One region of the Mesorhizobium sp. B2-5-11 genome, then DNA from elsewhere that is predicted to be linked to it. Evidence: riboswitches for the same ligand, from Rfam matches in the RefSeq annotation. Region 1 holds a riboswitch; each other region holds the start of a gene.
The links. A riboswitch is a leader RNA that binds a small molecule or an ion and turns the genes downstream of it on or off. The one in region 1 is predicted to bind cobalamin.
Positions count from the first base shown of each region.

Region 1 (2,260 bases):
CTCCTGAATTCTCAAATTTCGCCAGGACGGCGGAAGGCCCGCCGTCAACTGGAGATCGGCTGTTAGTTGTTGCCGAAGAGGTTGCGATCGGCACCCTGGACAGGCGTCTGGGCAGCCGGTTCCGACTTCTTGGTCGAAGCGGTGTACGAGCTGTCGACGGCGGTGGCCGCAGGGGCATTCGAACCATAATGGTCGCTACTAGCGAAGGCGCTGCCGGAAACAGCCAGAAGGGCGGCGGCAGTGAGAATGATCTTTTTCATTTTTGATACTCCAGTATTTTTCCGTCCGTCTAGCGGCGTGTCTTGGGAGGAAATCGCGTCGTTCGGACAGCCCCGATGTGGGAAAGCCATACCGCCATTTCCAATCACGAAGTTTTTCCGTGTGGACCAAGTTTCCACCACTTGAAATTGTGCCAGAGCCTTCAACATTCGTTTTTTTCTGTTTACTATCAGTTGGTTATGCAAACGCGTCGCGCGATCACCAACTGTGTCGAAGGCCCAGTGTTCACACCGTCCTGCACGCATCGTCAACAGAAACGAACCGTTCGGTTCGATTTTAGAGGGCGCTAACAGTCACTTTTCGAAACCGTTAACCTTTTTTGCCTCCGCCACGAGACGGAATCCGAGGCGGCGACCTGAGGCTTTCTGCCCTGCAACGGCGGCCGCGCCGTTTCCAATGCGTGTCGCGCGGCATGGATGCGATGTCGTTTTCATGCCGACGACAAGTCGGCGATCATGGTTAGATCCTGCCATCTCAGGTGCCGCCGCGTGACGACGAGGCGGAGAATTGGGAAGCCGGTCAGAATCCGGCGCTGCCCCCGCAACGGTGGTGGAGTTCAGGTCGCAACGGGAGACCACTGGGCAAAGGCCTGGGAAGGTGTCGCGACAGTCCGCAAGGACAGCTCCAGAGCCCGGAAACCAGCCCGAGATGTTGGACTCGACTGATCGCGGCGGGCGGTCAAGAGGCGGATGGTGCATGTCCGGCGCAAGCCGGCGCGCTGCTTGATCCTTCCTCTCTCCCCTCCGTTCAGTCCTTCGATGCGAGGACAGGACTTCAATGCGAGGACAGGACATGGATGCGCGCAACGACATGCTGAAACGGCTGCAAGGCCGCAGGGACGGCTTCTCGCTCGAGCAGCCCTTCTATACCGATCCCGACTACTTCAAGCTCGACATGGAGCTGATCTGGTACCGCGACTGGCTGTTCATCGGCCATGATTGCGAACTGCCCCGGCCCGGCAGCTTCATCACCGTGCAGATCGGCGACTATCCTGTGGTGCTGGTGCGTGACCAGAAGGGCAACATCAACGCCTTCCACAATTCTTGCCGCCATCGCGGCAGCCGCGTCTGCAACACAGACAAGGGCACGGCGGCGAAGCTCGTCTGCCCCTACCATCAGTGGACCTATGAACTGGACGGCAGGCTGCTGTTCGCCAGGCAGATGGCCGAGGGTTTCGACAAGAGCCAGTTCGGCCTGAAGCCGGTCGCCTGCGAAAGCGTCGGCGGCTACATCTTCATTTGCCTCGCCGACGAGCCGGCGGATTTCGCGCCGATGCGGACGATGATCGAACCCTATTTGCTGCCGCATCGGCTGCGCGAAGCAAAGGTCGCCTTCGAGAGCACCATCGTCGAGAAGGGCAATTGGAAGCTGGTCTGGGAAAACAACCGCGAATGCTATCATTGCGCCGGCAACCATCCGGAGCTCTGCAAGACCTTCCCGGAGGCGCCGACCGTGACTGGCGTGCAAGACGCCGACGGCGACCCGGAGATGCTGGCGCACTGGGCCAAATGCGAGGCGGCAGGCCTGCCGAGCAGGTTCCGCATCGACCCGGCCGGACAGTACCGTGCCACCCGCGCGCCGCTGCTGCGCGATGCCGTCAGTTATACGATGACGGGAAAACGCGCGGTCAAGAAGAACCTGTCCGACGGCGTTGCCACCGACCGCATCGGCTCCTTGCTGCTCTATCACTATCCGACGACCTGGAACCACATCCTTGGCGACCACGCCGTCACGTTCCGCGTGCTGCCGATCAGCGCCACCGAGACCGCGGTGACGACCAAATGGCTGGTTCACAGGGACGCGGTCGAGGGCGTCGACTATGATCTCGCCGAACTCACCCATGTCTGGACCGAGACCAACGGCCAGGATCGTCGCATCGTCGAGGAAAACGCCTTCGGCATCCTGTCGCCGGCCTATGAACCCGGCCCCTATTCCGAACTGCACGAAGGCGGCGTCATCCAGTTCGTCGACTGGTACGCGC
Region 1 is NZ_VFUK01000006.1:450,392-452,651, forward strand. Features, by position in the region: gene FJ490_RS21335 (DUF680 domain-containing protein) at 63-260, opposite strand; cobalamin riboswitch at 739-941, shown strand; gene FJ490_RS21340 (aromatic ring-hydroxylating dioxygenase subunit alpha) at 1,072-2,260, shown strand, end outside.

Region 2 (2,260 bases), on a different contig from region 1:
TGCCTTGAGCAAGCGGTCGCAATGCACCTTCAGCGCCTCGCCGCGCTCGTAGATCCTGATCGACTGGTCGAGCGGCACATCGCCACGCTCCAGATCATCGACGATCTTCTCCAGCGCGTCGAGAGCCTGTTCGAAGCTCATCGCCTTGACGTCTTCGTTGGTTTCACCAGCCATCATTCATCCTTTCATCAGTCGCCCGACATGGGCGGCAACCGAAAATGCCAATCCTTGCAGATCGTAGCCGCCCTCGAGCAGGCTGACGAGCCGGTTGCCGCTGTGGCGCGCCGCGCGCTGCATGAGCTGGCCGGTCGCCCAGTCGAAATCATCCTCGGTCAGGTTGATCTCGGCCAGCGGGTCGCGATGATGCGCGTCGAAGCCGGCCGAAATGATGATCAGGTCGGGTGCAAAATTGTCGAGCGAGGGCAGCACGCGCGACAGGAAGGCATCGCGGAACGCCTCGCTGCCGGTTTGCGGCGCAAGCGGCGCGTTAACGATGTTGCCGGCGCCGGTTTCGTTCTTTGCTCCGGTGCCGGGGTAGAGCGGCATCTGGTGGGTCGAACAGTAAAGCACGGACGGATCGTCCCAGAAAATATCCTGCGTGCCGTTGCCGTGATGCACGTCCCAATCGACGATGGCGACACGTTCGATATCGTGTTTGCGCTGTGCATAACGTGCGGCGATGGCCGCCGTGTTGAACAGGCAGAAGCCCATCGCCGTCGCTTTCTCCGCATGATGGCCGGGCGGCCGGGCGGCGACGAAAACGTTGTCTGCCCTGCCGGCAAAGACGTCGTCGACGGCGGCGTTGGCGGCGCCGATCGCGGTGATCGCCGCTTGCCAGCTCTTCGGGCTGGCCGTTGTGTCGGCATCGATGCGGGCGATGCCCGTCTCGGGAATGGCGGCGCGTACCCGCTCGACGAAATCCTCGGGATGCGCATAGAGAATGGTGGCCTCGTCGCCTTGTGGCGCCTCGAGGCGGTCGAGCGCGGCAAAAGCCTCCTCGTCAAGCACACGCTCGATGGCGCGCAAGCGGTCCGGCCGCTCCGGATGGCCGGGCGGCGTGATGTGCTCAAGGAAGATCGGATGGGTGTAGAGACGAGTGGCCATGCCCCCTATCTAGTGCCCCGGCGCGGCGATGGCCATGCGTTGCGGCCTGATGGCTGGGGAAAATCGCGCCTGCGTCCATTCGCGTCGCCGCGGGGATTGGCGGCGCAGGGGCTTCGTCGTAAAGTCCCGGCCACTGCCTGGTGCCCGCCACGAGCGGGAGAATCGGGAACACGGTTTGATACCGTGGCGTGCCCAACGCTGTAAGGGGGACCGCGCCGGTAAATGCCACTGTCGATGACGGGAAGGCGCCGGATGCGGGTTGATCCCGAGCCAGAAGACCGGCCTGGCAGGCATCGTCATCCGCATGGTCAGGCGGACGGCAGTTGATTGCAATCGCAAGGGGACAAGCGATGCCGGACAATATGACCATCCCCGTGGGTGACGGATTCGACCAGATGGCGCGCGATGCGGTCTACCGCGCCATGTTCACGCGGCGCGATGTTCGCAGCCATTTTACATCAGAGGCCGTCGACGACGAGGTCTTGGCGCGGCTGCTGCTTGCCGCCCATCACGCGCCATCGGTCGGCTTCATGCAGCCATGGAATTTCATCGTCATTCGTGGCACCGAACGACGGGAACAGGTGCGCGACCTGTTCCTCGCGGCGCGCGAGCAGGAATTGCCGGCGATCGAGGAAGAGCGGCGGGCGCTCTACCGCAAGCTCAAGCTGGAAGGCATCTGCGAAAGCGCGCTCAATATCTGTATCACCTGCGACCGCCGACGCTCACAGGGTTCGCCGCTGGGACGCTGGCACAATCCCGAGATGGATCTCTACAGCACGGTCTGCGCGGTGCAGAATTTCTGGCTGGCGGCGCGCGCCGAAGGCGTCGGCGTTGGCTGGGTCAGCATTATCGAGGCGCAGGCGTTGAAAGGCCTTCTGTCGATTCCCGAGCATGTGACGCCGGTGGCCTATCTCTGTGTCGGCCGTGTCTCGGAGTTCGCGCCGAAACCGGACCTCGAAACACATGGCTGGGGGCGGCGGCTGCCGCTGCCCGAGCTGATCATGAGCGAGACGTTTTGCGGACAGGGCGAAGTTCCGCTCAAATCAACGATCGCACGCCTCAAGGCGGCAACATGCGAAAAGTCTGACAAACCCTTGATTTGACGATACGGCATGCGCAGCGCGCTGCCGGCGGCCTGCCGTCGTCAGGCGGCTCC
Region 2 is NZ_VFUK01000001.1:300,350-302,609, reverse strand. Features, by position in the region: gene FJ490_RS01455 (exodeoxyribonuclease VII small subunit) at 1-174, opposite strand, end outside; gene FJ490_RS01450 (histone deacetylase family protein) at 178-1,104, opposite strand; cobalamin riboswitch at 1,226-1,406, shown strand; gene bluB (5,6-dimethylbenzimidazole synthase) at 1,455-2,207, shown strand; gene FJ490_RS01440 (TetR/AcrR family transcriptional regulator) at 2,249-2,260, opposite strand, start outside.
Region 2: linked by a shared signal. The riboswitch ahead of bluB (5,6-dimethylbenzimidazole synthase) and the one ahead of FJ490_RS21340 (aromatic ring-hydroxylating dioxygenase subunit alpha) in region 1 are both predicted to bind cobalamin.

Region 3 (2,260 bases), on a different contig from region 1:
GGCGACCAGCAGTATGGCGAGCCGTTCTTCATTCCGTTCCTCACCGGACTGCAAGCGACATTGGCCGAGTGCGGGCTGGACCTGATCATCGTCATGGGCGCGCCGGCGGATTATCAGCAGGAGCGGCTGCGCCGCGTCGTCGAGACGCGTCGTGCCGATGCCGTCGTACTGGCCTGGACGCGGCGCGAGGACGATCGCATCGACTATCTGAGCAAGGCCGGCTTTCCCTTCGCGACGCTCGGCCGAAGCCGGTCCGGCGACGACAGCTATCCCTCTCTGGATCTGGATTTCGAGAAGGCGGGCGCCGATGCGGTCGACCGGCTGGTTGCGCGTGGCCACCGCCGCATCGCCGCCATCCGGCCGTCGCTTGACCTGAATTTCGGTTATCTGTTTCTGGAGGGTTATTGCAAGGCGCTGCGGCGGCACGGCATCGAAGTCGATCCCGGCCTGATTGTGGACGGTTTTATCAACGAAGCCGGTGGCTACGCGGTGACACCGCAAGTCATGCGGTCGAAGGATCCGCCGACCGCGATTATCTTCAACAACGACTCGATGGCGCTCGGCGGCTGCAAAGCGCTCGCCGAAATGGGGATCAAGCCCGGGCAGGATGTCGCGGTGATCGTCATCGTCGACACGCCGCTCTGCCGTTATTTCTCGCCGGCGCTGACCGGCTTTCGTCCGAGCCTTGACCCGATGGGGCGGCGGCTCGGCGAAATCCTGCTCGCCTCGCTCCCGGCTTTCGCCGGCGCGAAAGGGCCAGAGATCATTCGCGAGGTCTGGCCGCTGGAACTGGTGGCGCGCGATAGTGATTGACCACAAGTTTGTATCGTTATAACGGAACATGCATCGACCTTGCCTCGACGCTGCCTGCATCCTAGGCTGCGACTCGTGATGGTCCCCGCGCCGCAAGGCGAGGGGTGAAAAGGGAACATGGTGAGGCCCGATTTTCGGGTCGAAGCCATGGCTGCCCCCGCAACTGTAAGCGGCGAGCAAAATCCGAGAAGCCACTGGCCGGCAAGGCTGGGAAGGCAGGATGGCGCAACGACCCGCGAGCCAGGAGACCTGCCATCTGCATGAGTTGACCGGACGGGGTGTGCCGGGAGGAGACGCAGGTTTCGGTCTTGTCGACCGGTTCAAGCCAGCTTCCTTCCGTCGCCATTTTGAAAGTGACGGAAGTTGGACGGCTCCATCGATCGCATACATCGCATTGCCATGCATCGCATCGTCGTGTGCACGCTTTGCCGCGATATCGCCACCGAGGTGAATTCAGGCCAGCGTCCGGCAGGACTGGCAAGCAAGACGCTGGCCCGTATTCCGGCAGGCCCTGCAAGGAATTGCCCATGACCGCGCCGCTTCTCGATGCCCGCGACCTGGCCGCAGCGGCGGATGGCCTGCATCTGGTGCATCCGGTCAGCCTTTCGGTGGCGGCGGGCGACCGTCTCGCCATCATCGGTCCCAACGGCGCCGGCAAGACGACATTGCTGCGCATGCTGTCGGGCATGCTGCGGCCGAGTTCGGGCGAAGTGAAGCTCACCGGGCGCCTGCTGGACAGGATTTCGACCGCCGAGCGGGCGCTGCACATCGCCGTCGTCGGCCAGACCGATCAACCGGATCCACGGCTGGCGGTGATCGATTATGTCGAGCTCGGCCGGGTTCCGCATACCGGCCGCAGGCACAGGAGCGAGGAACGCGACATTGTCGTCGAGGCGCTGCGCCGGACCGGGCTGTTGCCGCTGCTTGGCCGCACCATCGGCTCGCTGTCGGGCGGCGAGCGCCAGCGCGCCCAGCTTGCCCGCGCCATCGCACAGGAGCCGAAGATCCTGTTCCTCGACGAGCCGACCAACCATCTCGACCCGCGGGCGCGCAGCGAGTTGCTCGAACTGGTTGCAGGCCTCGGCATGACCGTGATCGCGGTGCTGCACGATCTGGCGCTGGTGACGCCTTTCGCCACCAGGGTCGCGGTGATGAGCCATGGCCGGTTGCATGTGCTGGCGCCGCCACGCGAAGCACTCACTCAGCAGCTGATCCGCGAGATCTTCGGTGTCGACGTCTTTAGGTTGCGCCACCCGACGGAGGACCGCGAGCTGACGGTGTTCGAGGTTCCGAACCGTGCCGCGCCATCTTCGTGAGCGAAGCCATTTCCGGCAGATCCTGTTCAACAAGGAGCAACATCCGTGAAACGCCTTGCCGTGTCTCTTGCCTTCTCCCTGCTCGGCTCTACGGCCTTCGCCTTTCCGGTGACGGTCGACAGCTGCGGCAA
Region 3 is NZ_VFUK01000001.1:750,513-752,772, forward strand. Features, by position in the region: gene FJ490_RS03805 (LacI family DNA-binding transcriptional regulator) at 1-813, shown strand, start outside; cobalamin riboswitch at 876-1,085, shown strand; gene FJ490_RS03810 (ABC transporter ATP-binding protein) at 1,341-2,129, shown strand; gene FJ490_RS03815 (ABC transporter substrate-binding protein) at 2,175-2,260, shown strand, end outside.
Region 3: linked by a shared signal. The riboswitch ahead of FJ490_RS03810 (ABC transporter ATP-binding protein) and the one ahead of FJ490_RS21340 (aromatic ring-hydroxylating dioxygenase subunit alpha) in region 1 are both predicted to bind cobalamin.